Regions from separate parts of the Peribacillus sp. YIM B13481 genome, predicted to be linked through region 1. Evidence: predicted binding sites of a transcription regulator. Region 1 holds the regulator's gene; the other holds the start of a gene.
The links. The regulator Rex, encoded in region 1, represses fermentation and respiration genes when NADH is low (regulators of the CRP and FNR family bind a similar motif). The targets are predictions, from matches to a motif close to TTGTGAAATATTTCACAA.
Positions count from the first base shown of each region.

Region 2: qoxA (cytochrome aa3 quinol oxidase subunit II) is a predicted target of Rex. The motif match lies at 2,530-2,547, and genes of this name have one in related genera.

Region 1 covers NZ_JBHZPE010000054.1:18,489-24,259, forward strand. Annotated here, with positions in the region: gene groL (chaperonin GroEL) at 1-415, opposite strand, end outside; gene groES (co-chaperone GroES) at 475-759, opposite strand; gene ACFX4X_RS21625 (CPBP family intramembrane glutamic endopeptidase) at 1,096-1,821, shown strand; gene ACFX4X_RS21630 (YdiK family protein) at 1,818-2,030, shown strand; gene ACFX4X_RS21635 (redox-sensing transcriptional repressor Rex) at 2,060-2,722, opposite strand; gene moaC (cyclic pyranopterin monophosphate synthase MoaC) at 2,753-3,259, opposite strand; gene ACFX4X_RS21645 (ABC-F family ATP-binding cassette domain-containing protein) at 3,391-5,310, shown strand; gene tsaD (tRNA (adenosine(37)-N6)-threonylcarbamoyltransferase complex transferase subunit TsaD) at 5,587-5,771, opposite strand, start outside.
Region 2 covers NZ_JBHZPE010000004.1:38,995-44,765, forward strand. Annotated here, with positions in the region: gene qoxB (cytochrome aa3 quinol oxidase subunit I) at 1-1,503, opposite strand, end outside; gene qoxA (cytochrome aa3 quinol oxidase subunit II) at 1,554-2,495, opposite strand; partial or broken gene ACFX4X_RS04375 (amino acid permease) at 2,720-3,695, shown strand; gene ACFX4X_RS04380 (YokU family protein) at 3,912-4,193, opposite strand; gene kamA (lysine 2,3-aminomutase) at 4,195-5,598, opposite strand; gene ACFX4X_RS04390 (sigma-54 interaction domain-containing protein) at 5,720-5,771, opposite strand, start outside.

The DNA.
Region 1 (5,771 bases):
TTTCAACAGGTTGAGAAATAGCTTTTAATTCTGCAATTGCAGTATTAACCGCTTTTTCGATTCCTTTACGGATACCCATTGGGTTTGCACCAGCTGTTACGTTTTTAAGACCTTCACGAATCATCGCTTGCGCTAGAACCGTTGCAGTAGTTGTACCGTCACCAGCTACGTCGTTTGTTTTGCTCGCTACTTCAGCAACCAATTTCGCACCCATGTTTTCGAATGCATCTTCCAATTCAATTTCTTTAGCGATCGTCACACCGTCATTTGTGATAAGCGGTGAACCGAATTTTTTCTCAAGAACCACGTTACGACCTTTTGGTCCAAGCGTTACTTTAACTGCATCTGCAAGTGCGTCCACACCACGAAGCATGGAGCGGCGAGCTTCTTCACTAAATTTAATTTCTTTAGCCATTTATAAGTACCTCCCTAAAATTTTAAGAAAATTTTCGTTCAGTTAAGTATGATGTATAATTAGCCGATAACAGCTAGAATGTCGCTTTCACGTAAAATTAAGTATTCAGTATCTTCGTATTTAACTTCAGTACCTGCATATTTTGAGAAGATAATTAGATCGCCTTGGGCAACCTCTAAAGCAACACGTTCGCCATTTTCAAGGACACGGCCAGTACCAACAGCTACTACCTTACCTTCTTGTGGCTTTTCTTTTGCAGTATCAGGAAGAACAATACCGCTTGCAGTCTTTTCTTCAGATTGAACTAGTTCAATAATAACGCGATCACCTAATGGTTTTAACAAGTGAAACAACCTCCTCATATTCTCTTGATAATTTGTTTCATGATTATTAGCACTCTTCACCATCGAGTGCTAACACATTTATAATATTAAATAAACCGAGCCTTTTTTGCAAGTATCTTATCGAAAATTTTTTATTAATTTCTGATAAATTTCGGGTATACTACTTTAGCATAATGATTCTTTTAACAAAGGTGCTAAAATGTTTTGTTAGGGGTATCTTTAAGTGGTGTTCTGTCTCATTATTTGATACCATTTTGGAGTATGCGTTTATAGATTGTCCCCATATCAGGAACGTTCTAAGCGGAATGGGTGACTAAATAAAAGGAGTTTTCATTTTTGAAAAAAGAATATTGGTTCGTCGTCATCACCTACATTTCCATGCAATTATCCAGTATTGTTGGGGTACCTCTTTTCATGCTGATCGGGTCTTCAACTGGAATGACTGCTGATGAACTCCAGGTGAGGTCTGCAGCATACTGGATCGTATTCAGCTTTTTCGTTGCTCTATCCTTGATCCTGTTTTTAATGAGAAAAGATATGAAGGAAAAAATGGACAGAAGCACTCCAGCTTCCATTCCCACGTCCATATTATGGGCAGTTGCCGGAGTGTTCCTCGCTCTTTTTGCGCAAAGCATTGCTGGATACATTGAACAGATGCTTGGGGTGGAGCCTGAATCTGAAAATACACAGCAGCTCATTTCACTCATTTACCAAGTTCCCATAGTCATTTTCGTCACTTCAGTTATTGGACCTATATTGGAAGAAATCATTTTTCGGAAAATCATTTTCGGATCACTTCATAAACGCTTTAACTTCTTTATTTCTGCTTTACTCAGTTCAGTTATTTTTGGCTTGGCGCATGGTGAATTGGAACATCTTCTTTTATATTCGGCAATGGGTTTTACCTTTGCTTTTCTTTATGCGAAAACGGGCCGCATCCTCGTTTCCATGAGCGCACATATTGCGATGAATACGCTTGTTATCATCTTTCAAGTTGTAAATCGGGATGATATTGAGAAGATGCTAGATACTGCACAGGCCTTCATCGGAGGTTTATTATGAAACGTCAATCACCATTATTCATGGGTATCATCTATGCAGGCTTAGGAGCTCTTTTTACCGCTATCGCGATTCAAACCGTCAGTTCTTCCGGATGGGGAATCTTTGCCTACATACTTGTACTAATTGCGACTTTAGACTTTGGATCGGGATTACGCATGATCATGCTTCACTTTAAGATTAAAGCCGCCCAAAAAAATAAGAAAAAATAAAAAAACGCTGCGAAGATGCAGCGTTTTTTTCATTCCTCCAATGCAGCTTCTTCCACTACAGGATAATGTTTCAGAAAGTAGATGAGTGACTGAAGCTCCACGGCCAGGTCAATGTGGTGAACCCTTATGGATGGGGGTACCGTCAGCCGTGCAGGTGTGAAATTCAATATTCCTTTTATATCAGCTTTGACTAGACGATCGGTTATCGTCTGTGCTACCTGAGCAGGCACTGTCAAAATAGCCGCAGTAATATTATTTTCCTGCAATAGTGTATCGATTTGATCCATATGATAGATTGGCACATCAGCTATTTGCTTGCCGACCTTATCTTCAGAAACTTCAAATGCCATTTCAATCTTCGTATTATTATTTTTAATGAAATTGTAATTTAAAAAAGCAGTCCCTAAATTCCCCACTCCGATTAAAGCGACTTTTGTCAGTTCATCTTGATCTAGTGTTTTTCTAAAGAAGGATAATAAATAATTGACATTGTAGCCGTAGCCTTTTTTTCCAAGCGCTCCAAAGTAGGAAAAATCACGGCGAATAGTCGCAGAATCCACCTTTACAGCTTCGCTTAGCTCTGCCGAGGAAACTCTTTGTTTGCCTGAGGAATGTAAGTTCTTTAAAAATCGATAATACAATGGCAACCTTTTGGCTGTTGCCTGCGGTATCTTTGGGTCATGGTTCATCATTCTTCCCCGCCTTCACACATGCTTTTCAACTTAATCTCTATCTGTTTGAATTACTTGTCTTTTATAATCGTTACTAGACACTCCGCCTGTTTTCTCCACTAAGAATGTAGGCCCGATTACCATTCCCTTATCAAGGGCCTTACACATGTCATAAATAGTCAAGGCAGTCACGGATGCAGCTGTTAACGCTTCCATTTCCACACCTGTACTCCCTTTTGTCTTAGCTTCCGTTTCAATCCTAAGCCTATATCCTTCATCTTCTTTTTCCCATTCAAAGGCTATATTGACCCCTTGCAGAGCAATAGGGTGGCACATTGGAATTATATTGGATGTATTTTTGCTGGCCATGATTCCTGCAACCTGTGCAACGGCCAATACATCACCTTTTTTCATTTTCTGGTTCGTGACCAACTCATATATTTCATCGTTCAATAAAATGCTCGATTGAGCTATTGCCGTCCGGGATGTTTCAGGCTTAGCAGTCACATCAACCATCTTAGCCCGGCCTTGTTCATTAAAATGCGTTAAGTCTCCCATTTAAGTAACCCCTCCTAAATCATACACTATTATTCCACTTTATGTAATAGCTTGTTTTTGCTTGGAACCAAGCTGTTGCCGATAATAACTATAATACGTTACACTAACAATAATCAATTGAGGTGAAATCTATGATTTTATTACAAATCAATCAACTATCGAAATATTATGGAGCTGAACTTATTTTATCAAATATGAAGCTCGAAGTTCAAAATAAGGATAGAATTGCACTTGTCGGCCGAAATGGCGCTGGAAAATCTACTCTGCTAAAAATCATAGCCGGGCAGCTTTCCCATGATGGCGGTGAAATAATCAAACCAAAAGGTGTCACCATCGGATATATGGCACAGGACACGGGACTGGAATCAGAACTGACCATTTGGGATGAAATGCTGACTGTATTCAATGACCTTTTAGAACAAGAAAAAGAACTGCGTCGCCTTGAGGCTGATATGGCCAGACCTGACATCTTTGAAAATGAAGCAATTTACCAAAAAGTATTAAATGAATATGACACTTTGATGGTAGCTTTCAAAGAGAAGGGCGGTTATCAATATGAAGCGGATATTCGTTCAGTATTGCATGGACTTCAGTTTGCTGATTTTGACTATTCTACCCCAATTTCCACTTTAAGCGGTGGGCAAAAAACAAGACTTGCTTTAGGGAAGCTGCTTTTAAGGAAACCGGATATATTGATTCTGGATGAGCCAACGAACCATTTGGATATCGAAACCCTTTCTTGGCTTGAACAATATTTACAAGGCTACCAAGGAGCTGTTCTTATTGTTTCCCATGACCGCTATTTTCTTGATAAAGTTGTAAACCAGGTATATGAAATTTCCCGGAATAACATGAAAAAGTACTATGGCAATTATAGTTCTTACCTAGAGGGAAAAGCGGAAGATTATGAGCGGGACATGAAGCTTTTCGAGAAACAACAAGGGGAAATCGAAAAGCTTCGCGACTTTGTCCAACGCAATATCACAAGGGCTTCCACCACGAAAAGAGCACAAAGTAGACGCAAACAGCTCGAAAAGATGGATGTATTGGACAAGCCGCAAGGTGATGAAAAATCCGCTAATTTCTCTTTCCAGATTGAACGGCAAAGCGGAAATGAAGTGCTACACCTTCAGGATTTGGCTATCGGTTACGAAGGAGAAACGGTATCAAAAAATATAAATTCCCGGATGACAAAAGGAGAGAGCATAGCTCTTGTTGGCCCAAATGGCGTTGGAAAATCAACGTTATTGAAAACGATCATCTCTAAGCTGCCTGCACTTTCTGGGAATTTCCGTTTTGGAACGAACGTCGAAGTCAGCTACTACGATCAGGAACAGGCTAACCTTATTTCCAATAAACGCGTACTCAATGAATTATGGGATGATTATCCCCTTAAACCGGAAAAGGACATACGAACCGTACTCGGTAATTTTCTTTTTAGTGGGGACGATGTTTTGAAAACCGTTTCCACACTAAGCGGCGGCGAAAAGGCCAGGCTAGCTCTAGCCAAAATGATGATGGAAAAAGGGAATTTTTTAATTCTTGATGAGCCAACAAACCATTTAGACCTCGACAGTAAATTGGTGCTTGAAAATGCATTGATCGATTATCCGGGAACCATTCTTTTCGTTTCACATGACCGCTATTTCATAAATCGGATAGCAACGAAAGTGATCGAGCTTTCCAAAGACGGAAACGAAGAATTCCTCGGTGATTATGATTACTACGTAGAGAAGAAACAGGAGCAAGCTGAAATCAAAGAACTTGAACAGGAAAATCACGCAAAAACCTTAGATGTAGCCGCAGAAAAAACAAATTATAAAATTGATAAGGAAGCAAAAAAAGCTGAACGCCAGCGAAAAAGGCGCATTGAGGAAATCGAGGCGGCCATGGAGCTTCTTGAAACCGAAATAAACGAATACAACGAACACCTTTGTGACCCAAATGTTTTCCAGGACCATGAGAAAGTAATGGAAGTCCAAACAAAGCTTGATGTAGCACAGGAAAAATTAGACCTGCTTCTCGAAGAATGGGCTGAACTGGAAGAATGACAATTGACCGAGTCAAATGACTCGGTCTTTTCTTTTCCAGTTAAAATGCCCCTAAAAGTTATCCACAAAATTATTAACAAATCACTTGCCGTTTACTAGCCATTGATTCGAGTTATACACATAATCCACAGAAACATATCCACTTATCCACAAAACTCCTGTTTATACACATGCAGTTTGATTGTCAAATAAACTTTATCCACAGAATATTCTATTTTTTTATTAAACACGATAAAAAGACAGGATCCCGAAGTTAAGGTCCTGTCTTCACGTCAATTATGCTTCTATATCCAATCCGGGATTTCCGTTCAAATCCAATCCGGAGCGCTTACCTTTTTCAAACATGACACTGCCGGCAGCACCGATCATGGCCGCATTGTCCGTACAAAGGTAGAGGGGCGGAATGGATATATCCATAGGTAAATCCTTAAAAGCTTCCGTTAATGCTTCCCTCAGGCCTT
Region 2 (5,771 bases), on a different contig from region 1:
TAAAGCTGCCCCGATAAACGAAATCATATTCAATGGTCCAAATCCAGTCGATTCAGAGTATGTGTATATACGACGTGCTTGACCATCTAAACCAGTGATATACATAGGGAAGAATGCTAAGCAAAAACCAATGGTTAGAAACCAGAACGCCCATTTCCCAATCCTTTCATTCAACATGAAACCAAACATTTTCGGCCAGTAGTAAGTTCCGGCACCAAGCACAGCAAATACTACACCCGGAATAATGACATTGTGGAAGTGAGCTACTAAAAACATTGTATTATGGTATTGATAATCCGCCGCTGACATCGCAAGCATAACCCCGGTAACTCCACCGATTGTGAAAAGAGGTATGAAACCTATTGAATAAAGCATAGGTACGGTAAATCTGATTCTACCTTTCCACATCGTGAACAACCAGTTAAAGATCTTGATTCCAGTCGGAATAGCAATGACCATCGTTGTAATCGAGAAAATACTATTAACATATGCTGCTTGCCCCATTGTAAAGAAATGGTGCGTCCAAACGAAGAATGAATATATAGAGATAAATACCATTGAAGCAACCATTGATCGATAGCCATATAGGTTACGCCGTGAAAAGGTTGGGATAATCTCACTAAATAGACCAAATGCAGGCAAGATTAAGATATATACTTCAGGATGTCCCCAAACCCAGAACAGGTTAGCCCAAAGCATATCCATACCGCCATCAGTCATTGTGAAAAACTTGGTTGCGAATAGTCGATCCATTGTTCCCATGATCAGCGCCACTGTTAATACAGGGAATGCGAAAATGATAATAATGCTTGTGACTAAAGCAGACCATGTAAACATTGGCATTTTCATTAATGTCATACCGGGTGCTCTCATTTTAAGAATAGTCGTCAAAAAGTTAATCCCCGTCATTAATGTACCTATTCCGGCTATCTGAATACCAATCATATAATAATTCGTTCCAACATGCGGGCTAAATTCATTACCTGCAAGCGGGAAATAAGATGTCCACCCTGCATCAGGCGAACCACCAATTACAAAAGAGATGTTGAATAGCATCGCACCCATAAAAAATAACCAGAAACTTATGGCATTTAAACGTGGGAATGCTACATCTCGGGCTCCAATTTGTAATGGCACTACGAAATTCATTAAGGCCATAATGTACGGCATCGCCATAAAGAGAATCATCACAACCCCGTGTGTTGAAAAAATTTCATTATAGTGCTGTGAATCTAATAATTTGTTATCCGGTACGGCAAGTTGCGCACGCATCATCACAGCATCTACCCCACCACGAAATAGCATCAACAAAGCAGATATTAGATACATAATACCTATTCTTTTATGATCGACTGTTGTTAGCCAGCCACTCCATAAATAAAACCATTTTTTAAAGTGGGTTAAACCAACAATGATCAAGAGAACAGTAACACCAATGGCCACCATTGATGAGTAAAGAACGGGACTAGGATTAGGTATAAGAAATCTAGAGAAAAAACCCATACTATTGTGTTTCCTTTCTGAAAATATTTTTCTTGAGATAGACTAAGAAATTATTCATGATTGTGTGCTGATTTTTCTTCACTATTACTTGACTTATGATCATGCTCCATATGTTCACCTTTTGAATTCGCGTTAGAGTCACTTGAGCCATGATGATGTCCAGCATTTTCACCTTCTGGAGCTGGTGAGAAGCCTAAATGTGTTCCAGTAAACGTTAACTGTCCCTCATGACCCGGTTTTAATAATTCATTGAATCTTACTTCAGTAATAGGATTCGCAGTTTCTTTAACTTCCTTTACCCATTCATCAAACTTATCTTGAGATATCGCTTCGACGTGGAACGTATTTTCTGCGAAGCCTTTCCCACTAAAGTTTGCATTTCGTCCCATCATTTCCCCTGATTCGTCCGCTGCTAAGTGTAATGTGGTCACCATGTTAGACATGGCATATTTTTGACCGCCAAGTTGTGGAATCCAGAAACTCGTGATAGGTCCGAATGAATAAAGTTTAAATTCAAGTGGTCGATTTGTTGGAATATACAAGTAGTTTATTGTCTCGATATCGTTTTCTGGATAACTAAAATGCCACTTCCAGTCAGATGACGAAGCGTAAATAACTAATGGATCTTGACCTTTGTACCCTTCCGGAGTGGCTTCCACTTTATTGTTGGAAATTACAGAAACAACGGAGAAGAAAATGACGATTAAAATTGGCACCCCCACAATAATCGATTCAACAACATGATTCCCTTCAATGTAGGGTGGTTCATAATCTTTAGGTAGTTTAGAGTCACGGTATTTCGCTAACACAAAGACTAAAATAGCACAAACAACAATAACAATAACCGTCATGATCGCAATTGATAGCCAAATCACATTGGCTTGCGTTTGGGCTTGAGGTCCTTTAGGATCTAAGACCGCTAATGATTCACAGCCAGAAAGCAGATTGACTATGGAAGAAAGAATAGCAAATAAAACCCATTTTGTTTTCATATATGTATCCTTTCATTTAAGATTTAAGATTTCATTTTTAAGTTATCCACAAAAAATGAAGTTATCCCAAAAAATGTGTATTAAGAATGGTAATTTCTCACAATTACATTTTTAGGTGGGATGAATATGTATGAATTCAATTAGAGAATGTTCAGAGAAACAGGTAATCTAAATACCTACTTGCTTTGAAAAGGAATTTGAATATGTGAGGAGTTACTGCATGGATTTTTTTTCCTAGTGGTCATAATAAGGGTAGTGAAGAAGAAAATTTAAAAAGGTGCAATTGTCCTTAATAGGGGTTGGCTGCACTATTTGTACTGGATTTTTTTCGCAGCTATTGGAACCTATATTGTATACAGCTTATTAGCTAAAATGACGGCTGAAGATCCTCAAGTTGGATCTTTCTGCTACTATGCAAACAAAGCTTATGGGCGTTGGGTCAAATTTAGCGCGGCTGGAACTATTGGAGTTCAAACATCCTCATTTTGGGTGGCCAATTAACGGCTCTTTCGACCTTATCAAGATTTTGGTTTCCAAATGTTCCTCTTTGGCTCTTTGCAGCTGGATACGCCATTCTCACGATTATTGTCGTTTTAATCGGCAATGAGGGTTTTATTTACTGACCGTTATCAAAACGGCGGCTATTGTTATTTTTATTATTCTTGCAGCGGCTGCCGTGTCGGATGGATTCACGGGGATGTAAAACATGCTGGGTTGCCTAATTTTAGTCAATGAACTATTTCCCGAAAGGTTGGAAAGGTTTTTGGTCATTCTTAATCTATGACTTTTACGATTATGGAGGAATAGAAGTAATTGGACTTATGGCCATGAGACTTAAAATGAAGGAAGATGCTCCCCAAGCGGTTATCATTATGTTAATAGTACTAGTGGTGATTTATATCATTTCACTCCGACTTGCAGTTTATATGGCTGCACATGGGGCGTTTAATAAAAGGAAAGTCCTTTTGTAACGGCACTGGATAAATAACGCAACTATTATCTTGGCTGGTTTTTCAACGATGACCGTTTCATTTATTTAGGGTAACAACACTCCTTTTGAACCTCGCAGATGGCGGTGACTATTATCACTGCGTTGCTGTTACCTGGTAATATTTACAAGAACATTACGACAGCCGCATGGATCTTAATTTTGTTAATTAGCCTTTCATTATTATTTCTGCTCTTCGTATTTTGAAAATAAAAATTAGTTGTTTTATTGAAGAAATTTCAAAAGACCTCTCCAAAAGGGGCTTCTAAATAATCCATCTCAATTCACTTCAGAATTCCGCGTCACCACGGAAAGCCACCGCTACTAATGCCTTCACCGTTCGAGATGTGCACCCTATAGACCGCACCGCCGGGCGCACAGAAAAACCTCACCAAAAAAAGTAGATGAGGCAACTTCTAATTATTTTGTTATTCCCCAAAGTCAAAATAATTCCGCTTTAACACCCGCTTCATCTTCAATAACCCGTCATACGTAGTCTGTTTCCCTAACTGTTTCTTATCAATTAAAAACAGCTGGTCTTCAATCTCTTTAGTCGTTTCATCACTCTGAAATAGCGCATGGCAATTATCACAATGGAACGATGGCGTTTCATCAATTTCAACAGCCCTCGAACCATCCGGCAGTTCCCAATACACCGTCCCCTTTACCGATGCAAGCTTCCCTTTCTCACACCATGGACACGTCTCCATGCTATTCATCTCCCTTTGGAGTGCTCTTTTTTTGCTGTGCCTGGAATTTCTTTTCTTTTAACAGATCTCTCTTTTCACGCTGGTTTTTCAATGAAGCATGCTCTGGGTTGGTCCCATAATTTTCCCGTCGATTCATTCGCTTCAGTCCTTCAGGGACCAAATTAAATTGCTTGTCGTTCATCAAACCAGCAATTCCTATATCTGACCGTTTTTCTTCCATTTCAGGGTATATCCCTTTGAAATAATCATCTGCAAGCCCTGGTGTGTAATGCTCAGGTTCGGGATATGTTGTAATCACTCCTTCAAAATTACGAAGCACTGTTTTTGTCGGTGATTGTGAAAGGATATAATTCGGTTGTAATGTGATTTTCCCGCCACCCCCTGGTGCATCGACAACAAAGGTTGGAACGGCATACCCGGATGTATGGCCACGTAGTCCCTCGATGATTTCAATCCCTTTTGATATGGGAGCCCTGAAATGACCGATGCCTTCCGATAGATCGCACTGATAAATATAGTAAGGTCGAACCCGAATCTTGACAAGGTCATGCATCAGCTTTTTCATGATAGCGACACTGTCATTTATCCCCGCTAAAATAACGGCCTGATTACCCACAGGTACCCCTGCATCGGCAAGCATCTCACATGCTTTCTTTGACTCTTCGGTAATTTCGATCGAGGTATTGAAATGAGTATTCAGCCAAACCGGATGATACTTTTTTAAAATGGTACATAAATTTTCAGTGATTCTTTGAGGAAAAACAACCGGAGCCCGTGTACCTATCCTGATTATTTCCACATGAGGAATTTCCCTTAAATTTTTGAGGATATATTCAAGGATCGTATCATTGATCAATAATCCGTCACCGCCGGAAATAAGGACATCCCGAACTGCCGGTGTGTCACGTATATAACCGATTGCAGCGTCCAATTGTTTTTTGGGCACGCCCATTCCAATTTGGCCTGAAAAGCGTCTTCTCGTACAATAACGGCAGTACATGGAGCACTGATTCGTCACCAAAAAAAGGACACGATCCGGATATCTATGGGTCAGTCCCGGTACAGGGGAGTCCTCATCCTCATGAAGGGGGTCTTCCATGTCATATTTGGTTTTATGCATTTCTTCCGAGATGGGAACCGATTGCATTCTAATTGGACACCTTGGGTCATCTTTATTCATTAACGAAGCATAATATGGGGTGATATTCAATGGGATGGTTTTTATGGAAATCCTCACACCTTCCTCTTCATCCGGAGTCAGGTTTATCACTTTTTTCAAATCATCAACAGTTCGGATCGTATTCGTAAGCTGCCACAGCCAGTTGTTCCATTGTTCATCGGTTACATCTTTCCAGAGCTCTATATCTTTCCAATTGCGATCTGGCTTATATAAGTCAAATAACATGGTTATACCTCCTGAGTTATGATAGTAGTATTAAATGCAAGAAGTGTGCCAAAATGACACCAAAATTCGAAGGCACCTAAAAAAAAAACCGGACAGCTGGCTGCATCCGGTTGTTTCAGATTCAAATATGTTTTTTTATTTTATATTGTAAGGTCTGCCTTGGAATCTGCAAT